DNA from 4 places in the Shewanella sp. 30m-14 genome. Region 3 is predicted to be linked to each of the others. Evidence: predicted binding sites of a transcription regulator. Region 3 holds the regulator's gene; each other region holds the start of a gene.
The links. The regulator ArgR, encoded in region 3, controls arginine synthesis, uptake and breakdown. The targets are predictions, from matches to a motif close to ANTGAATANNTATTCANT.
Positions count from the first base shown of each region.

Region 1: argC (N-acetyl-gamma-glutamyl-phosphate reductase) is a predicted target of ArgR. The motif match lies at 1,960-1,977, and genes of this name have one in related genera.
Region 2: gltB (glutamate synthase large subunit) is a predicted target of ArgR. The motif match lies at 2,291-2,308, and genes of this name have one in related genera.
Region 4: ACVBIU_RS19810 (aspartate aminotransferase family protein) is a predicted target of ArgR. The motif match lies at 1,537-1,554, and genes of this name have one in related genera.

Region 1 covers NZ_JBRILW010000018.1:97,854-103,405, forward strand. The annotation lists gene argB (acetylglutamate kinase) at 1-696, opposite strand, end outside; gene argC (N-acetyl-gamma-glutamyl-phosphate reductase) at 718-1,710, opposite strand; gene argE (acetylornithine deacetylase) at 1,987-3,138, shown strand; gene ppc (phosphoenolpyruvate carboxylase) at 3,306-5,552, shown strand, end outside.
Region 2 covers NZ_JBRILW010000012.1:81,071-86,622, forward strand. The annotation lists gene oxyR (hydrogen peroxide-inducible genes transcriptional activator OxyR) at 1-216, opposite strand, end outside; gene ACVBIU_RS10790 (Hpt domain-containing protein) at 422-787, opposite strand; gene ACVBIU_RS10795 (TIGR01212 family radical SAM protein) at 998-1,915, opposite strand; gene gltB (glutamate synthase large subunit) at 2,425-5,552, shown strand, end outside.
Region 3 covers NZ_JBRILW010000004.1:202,028-207,579, forward strand. The annotation lists gene ACVBIU_RS04870 (ABC transporter permease) at 1-68, shown strand, start outside; gene ACVBIU_RS04875 (ABC transporter ATP-binding protein) at 70-1,098, shown strand; gene ACVBIU_RS04880 (Dyp-type peroxidase) at 1,345-2,277, shown strand; gene ACVBIU_RS04885 (cupin domain-containing protein) at 2,358-2,819, opposite strand; gene argR (transcriptional regulator ArgR) at 3,073-3,543, opposite strand; gene mdh (malate dehydrogenase) at 3,896-4,831, shown strand; gene ispB (octaprenyl diphosphate synthase) at 4,943-5,552, opposite strand, start outside.
Region 4 covers NZ_JBRILW010000040.1:6,100-11,651, reverse strand. The annotation lists gene ACVBIU_RS19815 (HDOD domain-containing protein) at 1-1,109, shown strand, start outside; gene ACVBIU_RS19810 (aspartate aminotransferase family protein) at 1,780-2,997, shown strand; gene astA (arginine N-succinyltransferase) at 3,131-4,150, shown strand; gene astD (succinylglutamate-semialdehyde dehydrogenase) at 4,160-5,552, shown strand, end outside.

The DNA of each region.
Region 1 (5,552 bases), on a different contig from region 3:
TGCAACATCTAATGCAGCTTCCACCTTGACCCTCATTCCTTTCTCGATAACACCGATCTTGGTCAGCTCATTGACTTGCTCTCTATTCAAACTCGTAATTAACTGGCCCTTACCATCAAGCACACCTGAAACATCTGATAGTAAAACCAATGAACCTGAAACCAACTTAGCTAGGGCCGTTGCCGCCTGATCGGCATTAACATTTAGCATCTTGCCTTCTTCACTAATTGCGATGGAGCTCACAATTGGCATCCAACCTTTTGATAAAACAAATTCAAGATAACTAGCATCTTTGGGCTCAACCTCACCGACTAACCCTAACTGCGGATCTTTAATTGTTGCCGTCATCATTCCAGCATCCGCAAGGCTCATACCTAAACTGGTTACACCCGCTTTAATTGCTGCCGCTTGCAATATTTTGTTTGAAGTCCCCGCCAATGCCCCCACTACAATAGGAATATGCTCTTGCGGGGTGACTCTTAAACCATCAAGCTTTTCCGATGTAAAACTATTCGCTTTTAGCTGTTCATCAACTAAACAGCCACCGCCATGCACCATAATCAGAGGCTGGTCATTAGCGATTATGCTTGCTGCAGCTTGCATTAACCGCTCCATTCCCATCTCACACTGTAACAATGCGCCACCAACCTTGAGCACCATAACGGGCTTAGCTTGCGTCGTTGTAAAATTAGTCATGTTCACCTCCATTCTCCCAACTCATGCTGTTACTGACGCATCAAAATGAATCTTTATGCACTGAAGCGCTTGACTTGCGGCCCCTTTCATTAAGTTATCAATAGCGCTAGCGATAACCAAATAACCATTCTGTTCATCGAACTTCCAACCTAGATGACAATTGGGTGTTTGCACCACATCATCCACCTTAGGGAATTGATTTTGTTTTACCGTGACAAGCTCGGCAGAGTCATAATATTGATACGCTGTTTCAATATCGCTAACTGAAGTGCCCGCAACTAATTGCACCGTGATGGTTGCAAGAATACCGCGTTTAAAATTACCAAGATGGGGAGTAAAGATAACCTCTTGCCCTAATTGAGTGGCAATCTCTGGCTGGTGCCTGTGACCAAGTACCCCATAAGGGGTCAAGCTTACCTCGCAAAAGCTGGTATGCAGTTGAGCTTTTCTGCCGGCCCCGGTCACACCACTAACGGCATTAATTACGGGTAAAACATCGGTCAGCAAATGCGCAATAGGTTTAAGTGCTGTTAGCGATGCTGTTGGATAACAACCTGGTACAGCAATCATCTTACTACTGGCTATCTGCTCTGCATTCCACTCGGCTAAACCATAAACAGCATTAGCAAGTACATCAGGATATTCATGAGTAAAACCATACCACTTAGGATATTGTGCTATATCGGAAAACCGATATGCACCGCTTAAATCAAATACCGCTAATCCTTGCTGATAAAACCAAGCAGCTAAGTGCAAACTTACCGCATGGTCAGTCGCTAGTACGACGGCATCAGCTGTCGCAACGATAGTTTGTTTAGCACCCTCCGTGAGCGGATTTAAGCTCAGTGATATATGACTGTAAGCCGGATAAAGCTCAGACAGAGGCTTGCCCTTGTCGAGGCTGTTTTCAGATACATAAAGACCTTGAACCGACAATGTCGATTCGGCATTTATAAGAGAGGTGATCTGTGCGCCCGTGTAACCACTAGCGCCAATAATGGCTATATTTTTCATAGTCTATGACTTTAAAACCTTAATCTTGAATTTAGATGACAAAACGGAAAAAAGAATGGGCACAACTTAAGCCCTGGCTGAACACCATTAATGACAAGATTATCGTCGCAGGAAGTGGGTATGATTAACCTTAATTACTATTAATTTAACCAGATTGAACATATATACTCTCATTAAACAGATCATCGAAGTGTGGTAGTTGTCTTAGCTGTTTGATAGACTAACACGCAAAATTAATTATGCAATATATTTGAATATATATTTAGGTATTTTTTAATGAAAGCACTTCCAGAGATTAAAAGTAGTTTTAGCCAACTGATTGCAACACCCTCTATTAGTGCACTCGAAGCTGAGCACGACATGAGCAATAAAGCTGTCATAGAACTATTGCATACTTGGTTTAGCGATTTAGGGATGCAGTGCCAGTCTGTACCTGTGACAGATACTCGTGACAAATACAATCTAGTCGCATCGTTTGGTCAAGGCCAGGGAGGGTTATTGCTGGCAGGGCATACAGATACCGTCCCTTTTGATGAAGGGCGCTGGAGCCAGGACCCATTTTCATTAGTAGAAAAAGATAATCGTTGGTATGGCCTTGGGACCTGTGACATGAAAGGCTTTTTTGCTTTAGTGCTAGAGGCACTAAAAGAGCTACCAATGGATAAGTTTAAGCGTCCATTGCATATCTTAGCCAGTGCCGACGAAGAAACGACCATGAACGGCGCGAAGGCATTTGCAGCAGCGAAATCAATTTCGCCTGATTATGCCATTATCGGTGAGCCCACCAGCCTAAAGCCGGTGTATATGCATAAAGGGCATTTTACCCAAGGTATACGAGTGACTGGTCGCAGTGGTCACTCTTCAGATCCAGCAAAAGGACTTAATGCTATCGAGGTCATGCACTTGGTTACAGGACAACTCCTCAAGCTAAAACAGCACTTAGCCGATAATTATCGAGAAGATGCCTTTAGTGTGCCCTATCCAACCATGAATTTTGGACATATCCATGGCGGGGACGCGGCCAATAGGATCTGTGGCTGCTGCGATCTACATATTGACCTTCGACCCATCCCCAGTCTCGCACTAGCCGATTTAGAGTTAATGGTTGCCAACTATCTTGAACCAGTGTGCAATCATTATCCTGGCTGTATCAGCGTTGCGCCTTTATACCCAGGTTCAGAGGCGTTTGCAGATAAAAAAGATGGCAGCTGGACCCAGTTGGTAGCACAACTCAGTGAAAGCCAGCCAGAAGTGGTTAACTATGCCACCGAAGCGCCGTATATCAGTACGCTAGGTTGCCAAACCTTAGTACTCGGCCCCGGTAGTATTGAGCAAGCTCATCAACCTGATGAGTTTTTAGATCTTTCGTATATCGAACGTACAAAAGATCTATTAAAAAAGCTTATTTATCACGCATGTATAAAGTAATTACTATTATCCATCCACTTTACCGCTCAAAGTATAGTCAGTACTTACATGGGCATACCTAAAAAGTGATGTACAACACATTCAAGCACGATATTTTAATCTGGATCATTGCCTAGCACAGCGCTGCTAGGTATTGTGATCGATTAGCTTACCGATATGGAGCACGTATGGTAGACATGTATGCCTCGCTAAGGTCTAACGTTGGAACCTTAGGGCAGATTTTAGGTGACACAATCCGCACCGATCTAGATGATGCTTTCTTAGATAAAATTGAACAAATCCGTCATCTAGCAAAAAGCTCTCGCCAAGGCGATGATGCCGCTCGTGAAGAGATGCTGACTTTACTGTCTTCTTTAAACGACGACGAACTCGTTCCTTTTGCTAAAGCTTTTAACCAATTTTTAAATCTGGCGAATATCGCAGAACAGTTCCATACCATCAGTCGTAATTGTGACGAATTAGTCTGTGTTCCAGACCCCGTTGAACAGTTGCTAGGACGTATGCTCGGCGGTAAAATCGACCAAGATAAGGTGCTAGCCTGCTTAAAGACACTGGATATTGATCTGGTGCTGACTGCGCATCCGACAGAAATCTCTCGCCGCACTCTCATTCAGAAATATTCTGCAGTGGTTGATTCATTAGCTGCACTAGAAAATACCCAGTTAACAGAGCAAGAAAAAAAGCAGCACCACCTGCGTTTGCGTCAACTGATTGCGCAGATCTGGCACACTAATGAAATCCGTAACGAACGACCAACACCTGTCGATGAAGCACGTTGGGGCTTAAGCACTATTGAAGCTTCTTTATGGCAAGCCATTCCAGATTTTCTTAGGCAGCTTAATCAGCAAGTTGAAGAGCGCACGAATACCCAACTCCCAATCGATATTGCACCGGTAAGGTTCTCTAGCTGGATGGGCGGCGACCGCGATGGCAATCCATTTGTCACCTCGACCGTCACTCAAGAGGTACTCGACCGAAACCGCCATACCGCTGCGCGTTTATACCTAAAAGACGTTGTGTTACTGGTAAACGAGTTATCGATGGAAGGTGCAAACCAAGCGTTGCAGGCTTACACCAATAACAGCAGCGAACCATATAGAGATGTGCTGAGAACACTTCGTCACAAGCTCAGAAACACCATTGATTATTTAAATGGCAGACTTGAAGGCCATCACCCTGATGTAGAACCAAACGACATCATTTGGCACGAAAGCGATCTAAAAGATCCTTTAATGATGCTATACCAAAGTCTTTGTGATCAAGGTATGAGCCTAATCGCTAACGGTTTACTGCTCGATATGCTGCGTCGTATCGCCTGTTTTGGCATTCATATGCTAAGGCTCGATGTGCGCCAGGATGCACAACGCCATGCAGACGTGATTGCCGAATTAACGCGCTACCTAGGTATGGGCGACTATGCTCATTGGGACGAAAAAGAGAAGCAGTCTTTCTTGTTACGTGAGCTCACTAACAAACGACCTTTAATCCCGGCAAACTGGAATGCATCTCCAGAAGTTGAAGAAGTCTTAAAGACTTGCAGACTGGTCGCAACTCAGCCAGCCAGAGCTATGGGCTCCTATGTTATCTCTATGGCTAGCCAGCCATCAGATGTTTTAGCTGTTCAGCTTCTTCTTAAAGAAACTGGCTGCCCGCATCCAATACGCGTCGTGCCACTATTTGAAACCTTAGATGACTTAAATAATGCCTCTAGCTGTATGTCGGCGTTGTTTAGCATCGATTGGTACCGAGGTTACACTAAGGGTATTCAAGAGGTGATGATTGGCTATTCCGACTCGGCTAAAGATGCTGGTGTCATGGCTGCGGCTTGGGCACAGTACACCGCACAAGAAAAACTCGTCGCCATTAGCCAAGAAGCCAATATCAAACTCACATTATTCCATGGTCGTGGCGGCACTATTGGCCGTGGCGGCGGACCAGCACATGAAGCGATTCTATCACAACCGCCAGGGTCTGTAGACGGTCGCATCAGAGTCACAGAACAAGGTGAGATGATCCGCTTTAAGTTTGGTTTACCTAAACTTGCCGTACAGAGTCTTGCGCTATACACCTCTGCGGTAATGGAGGCGACATTGCTTCCACCACCAGAGCCTAAGCCGGAGTGGCGCCAGTGTATGCAGCAACTCGCTGACGAGTCTGTCCTAGCTTATCGTGCAATTGTACGTGAAGAGCCAGATTTTGTGTCTTACTTCCGTGCGGCGACCCCTGAGGTCGAGTTGGGTAAACTACCATTAGGTAGTCGTCCAGCTAAACGTCGAATTGATGGCGGCATCGAAAGCTTACGTGCAATCCCTTGGATCTTCGCTTGGTCGCAAAACCGTTTAATGCTACCTGCTTGGTTAGGCGCAGGAGAAGCACTAAAGGCAGCATCAGAGCGAGGTGACTTACCACTCTTG
Region 2 (5,552 bases), on a different contig from region 3:
AGAGCGCATCACCACCTCTTCACCTATCGCGGTAAAGATAAATGACTTATGGTCACGCTCAATAAGCTGGTGACCTAACTGCTCTTCAAGGTTTTGAATGCCGCTAGACAAGGTCGATTGGCTGACATGGCATATTTTAGCGGCTCTGTTGAAGTTCTGTTCTTGGTGTAGATTCACCAGATAGAACAGATTCTTTAAACTTGGTAGATGTTTCATAAAATAGATTACCAGTGACATTATTTATCTAATCGTTCAATCTAACTCTACCATAAAACGCTAAGCCAACTCTGATTTAGAGCGGTTAGACTGTGAACTGAATCAAAAATGTACAAGATAATCTATTGATACTGTTTAACGACAGATAAAAAAATAGCGCAGTGGATAATCCAAACTGCGCTATTAATATTGAAGCTAGGTTAATTTAAGCCTTAGACTCCAAGTATTCTTTTAATTGCTGCAAGTCTTTTGAAGCGTATGCAACAATTTCATTCAACCATGCTTGGTGCTCTTGTTCCCAAGATGCTTCTTCGCCATGTTGTAATAGCTGGGCATATTGCTGAATACGTTTAAGGCCAACTGAACCCGCTGCGCCTTTGAACTTATGCGCTTCGCTACAAAGCGTATCTTTATCGTTAGCTTCTTGTGCACTGACTAGGTTGCCAACGTACTCTGGCATCAGTTGTTCAAACAAGACGACGCTTTTAAGTAGCGTACCTGCACCAATTGCACTGCAGTATTGCTCCAGTGTATTAAGATCCAGAATTGATTCTAATTCAGCCGTTGCCATTTAGGCACCTCTCAAAATATTGCCATGTATACAAAAATACGAATTTACCACATAATACCCGCTAAAATCACCGGTGCAACAACTACTGTCACACGAGGTTAAATTTACACCGATTTTAACACTTTACCAACCTATCATTAAATAAAGTAACCTTGCGGCTACCTTGCCAATCTGATACTTGAACGTTTTTCGCACAAAGCCCCTAACAGTTTAAACGCTATTTTTCAAATAGGTACCTTGACCGCCTTTTGCCTTCAGATCATCAACAATTGCCACAAGACCATTCCAACGATAGGCACACCAGTCTGGTGCTAACAACATAGGTTTTTTGGCGTAAGCGGTAACTCGATGGAAGATCACCTCTTTGGGGGTCCAGCGTATCAGTTCTCCCACGCTAAAAGCATAGGTTTCAAGCTCAAGTAAACTCATCTTGTCGTTACGCCATGCTTTGGCCATGGTGCTGCCTTCCACAATATGCAGCGGGTGCAGCTTAATGCCATCAACGCCGACGGCTAACACCTTATTTAAGGTTTCAAGATAGTCTTTATGGCTTTCACCTGGCAGCCCCAAAATCAAATGAGTACATACCTTAATGCCTAAATGACGCGCGCGCTTAACTGTATCTTCATAGGCAGCGAAGTCGTGTCCGCGGTTAATTTTCTTTAGGGTGTTGTCATTAGCCGATTGCAGGCCTAATTCTAGCCATACATCAACGCCATCATTTTGATAGCCAACTAATAGCTCCAGTACGTCATCAGGAACGCAGTCAGGCCGAGTGCCGACACAGAGCCCAACAATATCACTATCTTGTATCGCTTCATCGTACTTTTGCTTTAATACTAGGTACTCATCATAAGTACTGGTATAGGCTTGAAAATATGCAATATATTTCGATGACTTAGATGATAAGCGCTCACGCCCCTGATTAAGTTGCTCTTGAATAGAAAGCTCTGTTTTATGTTCATGACTAAACGAAGCCACATTACAATAGGTACAACCGCCCTTACCCAAAGTGCCGTCACGATTTGGACAAGTGAACTTAGCATCAATAGTCAGCTTACGGATCCGCTCACCATATTTTTGTTTGCATACACCACCGAAGGTATTAACGTAACTATCCAGTCCCAACTGCTCTATCACCTTGCGAAAAAATTTGCGCTATTTTAACCAGTTCCACAATTCATTAATTAGCGCTAGCTCAAATAACCGTAAAGACCACGCTTTACTATTAATGATTTCTTTACGTTACTAACGACTAACCTTTACTACACTCATGTTTATTTATGCATAAATACTCACAAGTAAGAGTGGTTATCATTTCACTGTATGTGCAATAAAAATCACTTTACCGAAAACAGATATAATCAACATTTTAGTTACAAATAGGCGACTAGAAAAAACCGTAAATTTCAAAATCCTTTTTATTCATAACGTTATACGTGAAGATCTGCAGTTTACGTTAAGGTAAACCGATTAATACAGGTGTATTAAACATCAATTGCAAGTTACTTTTTATGCAATAATTTGGTTTGACCTTTAACCCGCTTGAGGTTAATTTGATTGATTCGGGTGCATATCTATAGAGATTTTTTGCTTTATCTCCCGAGTTGTATCAGTTGAGGTTAGGGAGTGTAGTAATGAGCTTATATCATCCAAGTTTTGAGCGGGACAATTGTGGATTTGGGTTAATAGCCCAGATGGACGGTGAAGCAAGCCACCGTATTGTACGTACCGCGATCCATGGCCTAGACCGAATGAAGCATCGTGGCGGTATTGCTGCTGATGGCCGCACTGGCGACGGCTGTGGTCTATTAATGCAATTACCAATTAACTTCTTTAAAGCGATAGCCGAAGAAAATGAATGGCATTTAAGCCGTCGTTTCGCCGTTGGCATGCTTTTCCTTAGTCAAGATACTATCTTAGCTTCGCAAACCAAGCAGCTACTTGAACAAGAACTCCAAAAGGAAACCTTAAGTGTTGCAGGGTGGCGAAATGTGCCAGTTAATGCCGACGTACTTGGACCAATTGGTAAAGCGAGTCAACCACAGATAGTTCAAGTATTGATTAACGCCCCCATTGGCTGGCGAGAAAAAGACTTAGAACGACGCTTATATATGGCAAGGCGGCGTGTAGAGCAACAGCTTACTCACGATAAAGACTTCTATGTAGCGAGTCTTTCAGGCCAGGTCATCGTCTATAAAGGTCTGATGATGCCTGCCGACCTGCCTGCTTTTTATAGTGACTTGGCAGATATCCGCCTCCAAAGTGCAATCTGCTTATTCCACCAGCGCTTTTCAACCAATACATCACCTAAATGGCCGCTGGCTCAGCCATTTAGATATTTAGCTCACAATGGCGAAATCAACACCATTACCGGTAACCGTCAATGGGCAAGAGCGCGTGCTTATAAGTTTCACGCACCATTACTACCTGATTTACAGCAGGCAGCACCTTTCGTAAATGAAACGGGTTCTGATTCATCATCTCTGGACAACATGTTAGAGATGCTACTTGCTGGCGGTATGGATTTATATCGCGCAATGCGTCTATTGATCCCACCAGCATGGCAAAGTAACCCTGAAATGGATGCAGAGTTAAAGGCCTTCTATGACTTTAACTCGATGCATATGGAGCCTTGGGATGGTCCTGCCGGTATCGTAATGACTAACGGCCGTCACGCGGCCTGTGCCGTTGACCGAAATGGCTTGCGCCCTTCGCGTTATGTCATCACTAAAGACCGTATACTAACCTTAGCCTCTGAAGTCGGCATTTGGGATTACGCTGCAGATGAAGTGATCGAGAAAGGTCGCGTAGGACCCGGTGAGTTGTTAGTACTCGACACCCTTAATGGGCAACTTTATTCATCGTTTGAAATTGATAACGACTTAAAGCGTCGCCACCCATACAAAGAGTGGATGGCTAAAAATAGTAAAGTGCTTAAACCTGCAGAAGATTTTGGACCGAACGATCAAGGTAGACGTGAATTTGATGATGCCCAGCTGCTGCAATATCAAAAACACTTTGGCTATTCTCGTGAAGAGTTAGAGCAAGTTATTTGGGTGCTAGCTCAAAAAGGTGAAGAAGCCACAGGCTCTATGGGCGATGACACGCCGATGGCAGTGTTGTCGAAAAAATCACGTACCCTTTATGACTATTTTCGCCAAAAGTTTGCCCAGGTAACCAACCCACCTATTGACCCGCTACGTGAAAAGCACGTGATGTCGTTAACCACTTGCGCGGGTCGTGAGCAAAACCTATTCAACGAGACCACAGGTCATGCCTACCGTGTGATGTTTAACTCGCCAGTGTTGCTATATAGCGACTTCAACCAGCTAATGGCACTCGATAGCACCTACTACCGTGCCAATACCGTCGATTTAAACTATGACCTCAGTGAAGGTTTAGAAGCTGCCGTTAAACGTATCTGTGATGAAGCTGAACGTTTAGCGCGATCGGGTACCACCTTATTAGTGCTTTCAGATCGTGCAACCGCTAAATCTAAGCAAGTGATCCCAGCTGCTATGGCGGTTGGAGCAGTACAGCAAGTGCTGGTTGATAATAGCCTTCGCTGTGACACCAACATCATTGTTGAAACCGCATCAGCCCGCGATCCTCATCACTTTGCAGTGCTGCTAGGCTTTGGCGCTACGGCTGTTTACCCCTACCTTGTGTATGAGTGCATCTCTGATCTCGCTAAGCGTAACGGTGTTGAAAATACCCGTGACTTGATGCTTAACTTCCGTCATGGCATAGACAAGGGGCTGCGTAAGATCATGTCTAAGATGGGCATTAGTACCGTCGCCTCTTACCGCTGTAGTAAACAATTTGAAGCAGTCGGTCTTGCAGATGAAGTCGTCGAGCTGTGTTTTAATGGCGTGATTAGCCGAATTCAAGGAGCGACGTTCGATTTAATCGAACAAGATCAGCAACTGCTACACAAAAATGCATTTAGAGCGCACCAGCCGTTGACCCAAGGCGGATTGCTCAAATATGTTGAGGGTGGCGAATACCATTGTTTTAACCCTGATGTGGTTAACACCTTACAAGCAAGCTTGAGAGATCAAGATTACCCAAGTTATAAACGTTTCACTGAACTTGTCGATAATCGCCCAATTGCAACATTGCGTGACTTAATTGAAGTCAAAGGTGAACTTGCCCCCGTTAAAATTGAACAAGTAGAAGCAGCTAAAACCCTATACCCACGCTTTGACAGCGCCGCAATGAGTATCGGAGCCCTAAGCCCTGAAGCTCATGAGGCACTAGCCGTTGCGATGAACCGCTTAGGCGGTCGCTCAAACTCCGGTGAAGGTGGAGAAGATCCACGCCGCTTCAATACCGAAGGTAACTCGGCAATTAAGCAGATTGCGTCGGGTCGATTTGGCGTAACGGCACATTATTTAGTCAATGCTGAAGTATTACAAATCAAGGTTGCTCAAGGTGCAAAACCAGGCGAAGGCGGACAACTTCCTGGCGATAAAGTCAGCGTTGAGATTGCCGCGCTACGTAATGCTCGCCCAGGTGTGACACTGATTTCACCACCACCGCATCATGACATCTACTCGATTGAAGACTTAGCTCAGCTGATTTTTGATTTGAAACAAATCAATCCCAAAGCGCTAGTATCAGTCAAACTGGTATCTGAGCCCGGTGTCGGCACCATTGCCACCGGTGTCGCTAAAGCCTACGCCGATATGATTACCATTTCAGGGTACGACGGTGGTACTGGTGCCAGCCCTATCACCTCAGTAAAGTATGCCGGAAGCCC
Region 3 (5,552 bases):
TTGTCATTGTATTAGTCGGTCTTATTCCGCTTATCTACCTAAATCGTTCCTTGGAGCATGATAATTAATATGGCCACATTACAAGTACAACAGGTTGTTAGCGACTACCAGGGGCAAGTCGTTTTAAAGGGCTTAGATTTAACCGTTGAGAAAGGTGAGATTGTCGCGTTACTTGGTCCAAGCGGCTGTGGTAAAACCACTTTGTTGCGCGCAATTGCGGGGCTTCAGGCGATTACTCATGGCCAGATAATCATTAATAATAAAGTCGTGGCATCCGATGATTGTTTTATTCCTAGCGAGCAGCGAGGCGTTGGGATGATTTTTCAGGATTATGCGCTTTTTCCTCATTTAACTGTGGCTGACAATATTCTTTTTGGTTTACGAACTCGTGATAAAGCAGTCAGGCGATCACGCTTAGAAGAGATGTTAGCGTTAGTCAAACTCGAAGGATTGGCGAAACGTTACCCCCATGAGTTATCGGGTGGTCAACAACAAAGGGTCTCAATCGCAAGAGCGCTGGCTTATGAGCCTGAAGTGTTATTGCTCGATGAACCGTTTTCAAATATTGATGCCAAAGTACGCCGTGAAATGATGCTCGAGATCCGCGATATTTTGAAAAAGCATAATGTTAGTGCGGTTTTCGTGACACACAGTAAAGATGAAGCGTTTGTATTTGCAGATAAGCTAGCGCTATTTAATCACGGTGAAATCGTGCAGTGTGGTGATGCCGAAGGCTTATATTTAGCGCCATCAGATAAATATGTCGCAGATTTTCTAGGAGCGGGGAATTACCTTAAGGCTGAAGTTATTAGTGACTATTGCATTGCCACTAGCATTGGTGAAATCGTGAGTGAAAGTTTACTTAAGCTGCCAGTCGGTTCCACGGCTGAAGTGCTGCTAAGGCCTCAGCACTTATTATTGAAAGCGGATGCTAACGGTGTTGGCGAAGTGATTGAGCGACGCTTTTTAGGAAATATCTGCCAATATCAAGTTCAGGTCGATGAAACTGTCATAGAGATCCACAGTCCGCAGCGAGACTTAGTACTTGGCCAGCGGGTCGCTATAGCGTGTCAGAACCATAGTTTGGTTTTGTTCTAGTTAAAAGAGTTTAATCACTCAGTCCTAGTCGCTTAATCGTTAAGCCATCACCGCTTACAGACGCGTTTTAGTTATTTTACATGTGAGATAATGTGAGCAAAGTAGATTTTCTTGCTTGCTTAAGTTGTAGTTAGTTCAAGGAATTGACTATTGATTTTAGTTATTGTGCGTCAGTTAATGATATTAATCACTAAAGTTGTCCATAATGTTGCCGAAAATTAATTATGCTAAGGGTTACTTATAATAATGGATAGTCAGGTTATGCCTCGTGAACAGCTTGGAGTTTGTGCAGAAGGAAACTTGCACAGTGTCTACTTAATGTTTAATGCTAATGATAGTGTTGAGTCTGACATGCGCCCTTGTGTGGCGAATGTGGCTCAGTATATTTATGAATTAGCAGATCAATATTCTGATAGTGCCTTTAATGGTTTTGTTGCCATTGGTGCTAATTATTGGGACACCTTATACCCCCATGCTCGACCAGAAGAGCTAAAACCTTTCCCTGCGATGAATCGAGGTAATCGAGATGCGCCGGCTATCGAGTATGATCTATTTGTACATATCCGTTGTGATCGTTTTGATATTCTGCACTTGGTGGCTAACGAAGTTAATCAAATGTTTGAAGGCTTAGTTGAACTCATTGATGAAGAGCGTGGCTTTAGATTCATGGACTCTCGTGATTTGAGCGGCTTTGTTGATGGCACCGAGAACCCTAAAGGACGTAGTCGTCAGGAAGTTGCATTAATCGGCGAGGAAGACAGCCGTTTTAAAGGCGGAAGTTATATTCATGTACAAAAGTTTGCCCATAACTTAAGTAAGTGGAACCGTCTGCCAGTCAAGAAGCAAGAAGATGTTATTGGGCGTACTAAAGCGGACAATATCGAGTATGCATCGGCTGATAAACCGCTTACGAGCCACATTAAGCGTGTTAACCTGAAAGACAGTGAAGGTAAGTCTATGGAGATCTTAAGGCAAAGCATGCCTTATGGTTCAGTTAAAGAGCAAGGCTTGATGTTTATCTCTACTTGCCGCAATTCAGTTAATTTCGAAAAGATGCTAGAGAGCATGGTGCATGGCGATAGTGAAGGCAACCATGACCATTTAATGCATTTTACTCAAGCATTAACAGGTTCGTCATTCTTTGCGCCATCATTAGACTTTATGATTACAGCGGGCTAATTCGCAAGGTTTTACTGACTCATAAAAAACGCACAGTAAAGTGCGTTTTTTATTGGGCGTAACAAAGTGAATTATTCGCGCTAAGCTTCGTCTTTATCCCAATAATTGGTGGGGCGTTTGGCGTAAACTTCGTTGACAGATTTTACTAGCACCTTGTTATTTTCTGGGTACACAACTACGTCATGTATGTCTCGGTTACCAACGACCAGAAAAACAAACTCTTGCTCACTATGATTGACGAGTTTATGAGACACACCCGTGTCAGCGTTAAAGCAGATATATTCTCCCTGACTAAAAGGGTGAGGCTCGCCGTCAATGTATAGCGTCGCTTCGCCATGCATCGCGTAGATATGCTCTTCTTCTTTTGTATGGTAATGGGCAACAGCTGAGGACTTACCTGGCGCTAAGCGTTCCATGGTCACGCCAATTTTTTCTCCACCGGCGGTATCGCCAATGTGCTTTTGCTCGCTGGCATACTGATCTTCATGCTGCCAAGATTCCCAGCATATATCGTTGATATTTATTATTTTACTTTTATTCATTATTTGCCCTCGACTAACAGTACTGTCATTGAGGATTATAACGATTATTGCTCGAGAGAGAAGCTGCTATTCAATATATTGTATAAAACATAGTGTTTCATACAGGGGGCATTAAGCTAAATGATTGGGTTACGGTGCAGAGCCTAGGTAAACGGTCGAGTGATGGAGGCTGATTATGCAACAAACAAAAAATGCTGTAGCCCTGAGGGTACAGCATTTAAAAAAATCGTCGCTTTATGTTTAGTCGGCGTAATTAATCAGCATAATTAAACAGTGACTTAACTGTCTCTAGCGTGTCTTCAATGCTATGGATACTAGATGGACAGATGAAAATCGTATCATCACCAGCAATAGTCCCCAAAATACCCTCAGGCTTACCTATTGAGTCGAGTAGACGCGCGATTAATTGCGCTGCACCAGGGCTAGTTCTGACAACAATCATGGCTTGGTTATGGTCAACATCCAGTACCAGGTTTTTAAGCGGGCTTCCGGCAGTAGGAACGCCAAGCTCTGCTGGAAGGCAGTAAACCATCTCTTGCTTTGCGTTGCGGGTTCTAACCGCGCCAAACTTACTTAGCATACGAGAAACTTTAGATTGGTTTATATTGCTAAAGCCTTCTGCTTGAAGGGCGATAACAATTTCACTTTGAGAGCCAAAACGCTCCTCTTTTAAAATAGATTTGAACGTCTTAACTAAATCATCTGGGCTTTTACTAGCTTGCATATATTATTATTCTTTATTCAAAAAAATCTGCTTCATCATGAATATTTTCGCCGTTTTTGTCAATTGGTATTCGTTTTTTTGAATAAAAATTCATTAATAAACCCAGTTAGACTCAATGATTCAACTTAAGTTAGAATGATTATTCTAAATTTTGTTATGCTAATTTATTATGGTTTTAGCTCTGTATCGCTGATGTACACTCACTTTACTCATTTACCATCTTACATTAGCGTTCTAGATTATATTCAACACGACTAAGGGATAATTGAATTTTTTTTGTGAATCCAGTACTGTTGCGGCATTGGAAAGGTGGATCTAAATCACAAAAATCTGAGAATTGACGGAGATCATTATGAAAGTTGCTGTACTTGGTGCTGCTGGTGGTATTGGCCAGGCGCTTGCCCTACTGTTAAAAACTCAATTACCTGCGGGTTCAAAATTGTCGCTTTATGATATTGCCCCTGTTACGCCAGGTGTTGCGGTTGACTTAAGCCACATCCCTACTGCGGTAGAAGTAAAAGGTTTCGCTGGTGAAGATCCTACTGCTGCACTAGAAGGTGCTGATGTTGTACTTATCTCTGCGGGTGTTGCTCGTAAGCCGGGTATGGATCGTTCAGATCTATTTAACATCAATGCAGGTATAGTTCGTAATCTAGTTGAAAAATGTGCCGCGACTTGCCCTACGGCATTAATCGGTATCATTACAAACCCTGTAAATACAACCGTAGCCATTGCTGCTGAAGTATTGAAAAAAGCGGGTGTTTACGACAAGAACCGTTTGTTCGGTGTTACAACGTTGGATGTTATCCGTTCAGAAACGTTCGTTGCTGAAGCAAAAGGCTTAAACGTTGCAGACGTTAAAGTTAATGTTATCGGTGGGCACAGTGGAGTGACGATTCTTCCGCTGCTGTCACAAATTGAAGGCGTAAGCTTTACCGATGCAGAAGTTGCAGCATTAACGACACGTATCCAGAATGCGGGTACGGAAGTTGTTGAAGCTAAAGCGGGTGGCGGTAGCGCAACTCTATCTATGGGGCAAGCTGCATGTCGTTTCGGCTTATCACTTGTTCGTGGTCTTCAAGGTGAAGCAAATGTGATTGAATGCGCCTATGTTGATGGCGGCAGTGAGCATACTGAGTTCTTTGCACAACCTGTTGTACTTGGTAAGAACGGTGTTGAGCAAGTCCTTGCTTATGGCGATGTAAGCGCATTTGAAGCGAATGCTCGTGACGCTATGCTAGATACACTAAAGGCTGATATTGTGCTGGGTATCGAATTCGTTAAATAAACGATGACTGACCTCTTGTGGGTCATAATAAAAAAGGAGCCTTAGGCTCCTTTTTTGTTTCTCAATGGCATCAAGGTGCTAATTTAAAGAGAATAATTAGTTACTTCTCTCTTAGTTACTGCGTTGAGTTGCTATTCTCGCAAGCGAGATGAGCGCTTCTTTATAATCGGACTCTGGAATGATGGCCAGTGCTGCAATGGCCTTGTCAGACTCCTCGATAGCGCGCTTCTCTGTGTACTCCAATGCACCACAGTTTTTAAGTGCGGCAAGGATCACCTCGATATGCTCAGTTCCGTCACCTTTCTCGATAGCTTCACGGATAAGCGTCTTTTCAGTGTCGTTACCATTTGCCATAGCAAAAATAAGCGGCAGTGTAGGCTTACCCTCAGCTAAGTCGTCACCGATGTTTTTACCTAGCTCTTCTGTTTCTGCTGTGTAATCGAGAAGATCGTCGGTTAACTGGAATGCTGTACCTAAATACTTACCGTATTCAGCTAGTGCGGTTTGCACCTCAATAGGGCTGTCTGCGAGCAAACCTGCAAGGCGAGTAGCGGCTTCAAATAGCTTGGCTGTCTTGCAATAGATGACGCGCATGTAGCTGTCTTCTGTGGTGTCAGGGTCATTACAATTCATCAATTGTAGGACTTCACCTTCCGCGAGCACGTTTGTTGCGTCAGCGAGGATCTCTAGCACGTCTAGGCACTTGAGTTCCGTCATCATT
Region 4 (5,552 bases), on a different contig from region 3:
CACAAATCATAGAGATAGAACATCGACTACTAAAGCAGTTGATCGTCGGTCGGGGTAAGTCTATTAGCATGGACGATGAGCCTAATGCCGATCTAGAAGATGATGCCAATAAACTAGAGATTGAACGTGAGGCCATCCGTGAAAGGTTAGCTAAGCAGAATCAAGCCAAGGCCATCTTTGAGGCTGTCTCTTCGCAATTGCTAAGCAGTGTGAATAACAGCATTGAGCATCAACTCTCGTCACCGGAGCAGGTACTTAAGCAGTCAAAGCTAGATGATAAACAGATCATCTTGCTAGAGTTGCTCTATTCAGATCAGGTTGACTTAGCGCGTATTCGACCATTGGTCACCGCTCTACCTTGGCTTGAGCGTGACTTAGTGAATATGGTTAACAGTTCCACCTTTAGGCACCGTAGGCCTAAGTCTTCTGATGTGCAGGTAACCGATGTTAAGTTGGTGCTTAACTATATTGGGATTGAAAACCTCCAGGCATTAGTACCTTATTTTTGCCTTAGAAATTTAATGCCTACAGGGCAACCGCAGATGCTGTGGTTGACTCGAAAATTTTGGCGTTACAGTATCGTAGCCGCTATTGCTGCCCAAGCTTTAGCTGCCATACACCAAAAAGCCCCAGCCTTTATTTATAGTTGTAGCTTAATGAGCCAACTGGGTGCCACTTGTGTGATTAATCAATGTGCAACGACATTTGATGACATGTGGGGGACGTGGCTTAGAGAGGCGAGCGCAAGCCGAGATAAAGAGCTCTATGATGCGGTGATGGCAACAGAGTTTCCTGCAAGTGATGTGTACCAGCAAGTCTTAAGTCATGGTCGGACGCTTAATTGGCAACTCCTTAGCTTACTTAAGTTTGATGAGAGCCGCTTGACCAAAACCTTTAAGTCGATCGATACAAGCCTTAAATACGCAGAACTTGATGAAGACTCGGCGTTAATAGAACGCGCTAATTGCTACGCCAAAGTCTATCTACTAAAAGAAGTAGACAATATTAGCGCTGCAGAATGCCGATTAATGTTTGATTATTACCAGCTCTCGCAGCAAGAACAGATCCGTTTGGACGCGCAAAACTTCCGTAAGCTTACCCTGTTTTAAGCTGGCCATTGTGCCATGCCTTAATTAAATCGAGTGAATAAACCTGTTTTGAGGTTCGCTTTCTATTCGCTTTTAGCCGAGTTAATAGATTAACCTTTCCACTTTGTGTAAAAAACTTGTTTGAAATCGATTATTGTTACAGCAGGTCTGGTTGAATTTTAAACTAAGTGGCAATGCTTGTTATTTAGCTTTTTGAGCCTTTTATGTGCACTTTATGCAATATTGAGCAGACGCAACATGACCCGGTTTGAGTCGCTATAAATGGTATACAATATTGGTTGACTTGTAAGGCCTGTAATTTATCGATTTAAACGGGTGTTTTATCAGTGGTTATCTATATAAACCTTAACTAATTAGAACTGAATGCGGCCATTAGTTATTCATTAACTGTGAATAACTAATGGAATTGGGTGCTAGATAACTTTTTTATGACTATTTATGCTTAAAGCCCCGCTATATCTGCTTTGTTAATTCTAAAACTCAAATCTTTATGCAGTGTTTACGCTCTTCCTCCTCTTGATGATTGTTAAAAACTGGTATTTTGATCACATTTTCGCTAATAATGTCCTTCTAGCTAAACAAACAATCGCCATGTCACCAACAAAAGATAAAGACATTGAGCGGAATACGACCAGCTAATAAGGTCGATAATGACAAAGGATGAGAAGGAATGAGCGTAACTATGAATCTTACACGTGCCCAATTTGATGAAGTTATGGTGCCTAACTATGCGCCTTCAGCGGTTATTCCAGTTCGTGGCGAAGGTAGCCGAGTTTGGGATCAAGAAGGTAAAGAGTACATCGACTTTGCTGGTGGTATTGCGGTTAACTGTTTAGGTCATTGTCATCCAGCTTTGGTTGGCGCGCTAAAGACTCAAAGCGAGAAGCTTTGGCATCTATCTAACGTAATGACTAACGAGCCTGCACTAGAGCTGGCGACTAAGCTAGTTGAAGCAACATTCGCCGATCGTGTTTATTTTGCTAACTCGGGCGCTGAAGCAAACGAAGCTGCACTTAAGCTCGTTCGTCGTTATGCAATGGATAAGTTTGGCGCTGAAAAAGACCAAATTATCGCATTTGATAAAGCCTTCCACGGTCGTACTTTCTTCACTGTGAGTGTTGGTGGTCAAGCGGCTTACTCGGACGGTTTTGGTCCTAAGCCACAGAGCATTACTCATGTACCATTTAATGATATTGAAGCATTAGAAGCGGTATTTTCAGATAAAACGTGTGCAGTAATGATGGAGCCATTGCAGGGTGAAGGCGGCATTATTGATGCTGATCCTGAATTTTTAAAAGCGGTTCGTGCACTTTGTGATAAGCATAATGCATTGTTAGTTTTTGACGAAGTTCAAACAGGTGTGGGTCGTCTAGGTGAGTTATATGCTTATATGCGTGGCGATGTAGTACCTGATGTGCTGACAACAGCAAAAGCGCTTGGTGGTGGTTTCCCAATTGCAGCCATGCTAACGACTAAAGAGATCGCTGATCACCTTAAGATTGGTACTCACGGTTCTACCTATGGCGGTAACCCGCTAGCTTGTGCAGTGGGCAATGCAGTGATGGATGTGGTTAATACTCCAGAAGTACTGAACGGCGTAAAACACCGTGAACAACTATTACGCGATGGCTTGAAGAAGATTAACGACAAGTACGATGTATTCTCTGAAATCCGTGGCCAAGGTCTATTGATTGGTGCGGTGGTTAACAATAAGTACCAAGGGCGCGCTAAAGAATTCTTAGTTGCCGCTATTAACGAAGGCGTTATGAGCCTAGTTGCTGGTGCAAATGTTGTTCGCTTTACGCCTTCTTTAGTGATCCCAGAAGCCGATATTGCGGAAGGTCTAGCGCGTTTTGAACGTGCTGTAGCTAAAGTTGTCGAAGCCTAAAAGGCATACGGAGTGTTATCAATGATAACGCTCCTTTTTTGTCTTTAGGATAACTTGAACGTTTCTTGAGCTGTGCTTGTCAAATATTGATAAGGCTGACAGATACGACAAGTGATAGCGAGGAGACTCCTAGATGCTAGTTATACGTCCAATCCGATCGACTGACTTTAAAGCGCTATATCAAATAGCTGAAGAGTCAGGGCATGGATTCACATCTCTACCGGTAAATGAAGCACTACTCCGCAGCAAAATTGCTCGAGTAGAAGAATCATTTACTAAGCAGATCGATAAACCTTTCGATGAAGGTTACTTGATGGTACTAGAAGATACCGAAACCGGTGAGGTTGTGGGTACTTGTGGTATTGAGGCTGCGGTAGGTATGGTCGATGCTTTTTACCATTATCGATTAGGGACAGAGGTTTACCACTCTGAGCAAATCGATGTACGTAATGAGGTCGAAACCTTAACCCTTTGCCACGATTACACTGGCGCAGCCGAGCTTTGTACACTTTTCCTACGTGGAAGCTACCGTAAAAATAATAACGGCCGCATGCTTTCAAGAAGTCGCTTTCTGTTTCTTGCTCAGCACGCTGAGCGCTTTGGTGAAACGGTTATTGCAGAGATGCGTGGTGAGAGTGACGAAGATGGTAACTCACCTTTTTATGGCTGGCTGCAAGAGCACTTCTTAGGGATCGATTTTGTGCAGGCCGACTATCTTTCAGGCTTAAGCCAAAAAGCATTTATGGCAGAAATGATGCCTAAGAATGCGGTTTACGTATGTTTATTGCCAAAAGAAGCGCAAAAGGTCATTGGTGAAGTTCATGCCAATACTCGTCCAGCACTTAACCTGCTGCAAGCGGAAGGTTTTAGGTGCCGTGGTTATGTTGATATTTTTGATGGTGGCCCGACAGTTGAATGCCATATAAATGATATTCGCTCGGTACGTGAAAGTCGTTTACTAACCATTACCATAGGTGACACGCCAGTCGGTGCTGCAAGCTATATCGTTTCAAATACCCAATTAGCCGATTATCGGGCTACAGCTGCTAATTTAGTTGTAGTCGAAGACAGCGATGACGTGATCTTAGATGCACAAACTGCAGCAGCCCTTATGGTTGCAGATGGTGAGCAGATCCGTGTATTGCCAATGTAGGAATAGAAAATGACACAATTTATTGAAGGTAAGTGGGTTGCAGGTTTAGGTCACGAAGTGACATCTATTAATCCTGCCAACCAAGAAGTAATTTGGAATAGTAAAACTGCCACACCAGAGCAGGTATCTCAAGCTGTTGATGCCGCACGTAACGTGCAATTTGACTGGTTTATGCTTGGCTTTGATGCACGCCTAGCCATTGTTGAAGCTTATCGCGATCAACTTGAAGCTCACAAAGCCGAAATGGCTGAAGTGATTGCACAAGAAACCGGTAAGCCACAGTGGGAAACTGCGACAGAAGCAGGCGCAATGATCGGCAAGATCGGCCTTTCTGTTGCTGCTTACCATAAGCGTACTGGTACATCTGAAAACGATACACCTGCAGGCCGTGCGGTATTACGCCATAAGCCACATGGTGTAGTTGCGGTATTTGGGCCCTATAACTTCCCTGGCCATCTACCAAATGGTCACATAGTACCTGCGCTGCTTGCGGGTAATACCGTGGTGTTTAAGCCATCAGAACTGACGCCAAAAGTCGCTGAGCTGATGCTTAAGCTATGGGAAAAAGCGGGTTTGCCAGCGGGTGTGATTAACCTCGTTCAAGGCGAAGTCGAAACCGGCAAGGCGCTCGCAGCTCATCCACAAATTGATGGTCTGTTCTTTACCGGTAGCTCGCGCACTGGCCATATCTTGCATCAGCAGTATGCTGGCGATCCTGGCAAGATCTTAGCACTAGAGATGGGCGGTAATAACCCGCTTATCATCAAAGATGTCGCCGACACTAAAGCCGCTGTTCACGACATCATTCAGTCTGCCTATATCTCAGCAGGCCAACGTTGTACCTGTGCGCGTCGTCTTTATGTTGAAAAAGGTGCGGCAGGTGACGAATTGCTTGAGCAACTTGTTGCGGCGATAAAGCAGATCAAAGTAGGACCATGGAACGCACAGCCACAGCCGTTCATGGGGTCGATGATTTCTGAGACTGCTGCAAAAGGCATGGTCAGCGCACAGCGTAACTTGATTAACTTAGGTGGTAACTCTCTGGTTGAGTTGACTCATATCGAATCGGGGACAGGCCTTGTTTCTCCTGGTTTGATTGATGTCACCGATGTGATTGAGCTGCCAGATGAAGAGTATTTTGGCCCACTATTGCAAGTCGTACGTTATAGCGATTTTGATGAAGCTATCAAGCTCGCTAACGCGACTCGCTATGGTCTTTCGGCTGGCATTTTAGCTGATAGCCGTGAAGATTATGACTACTTCCTTGCACGTATTCGTGCTGGTATTGTTAACTGGAATAAGCAGATCACCGGCGCTTCGGGCGCGGCACCATTTGGTGGTGTTGGTGCATCGGGTAACCACAGAGCGAGTGCGTTCTATGCCGCAGATTATTGTGCCTACC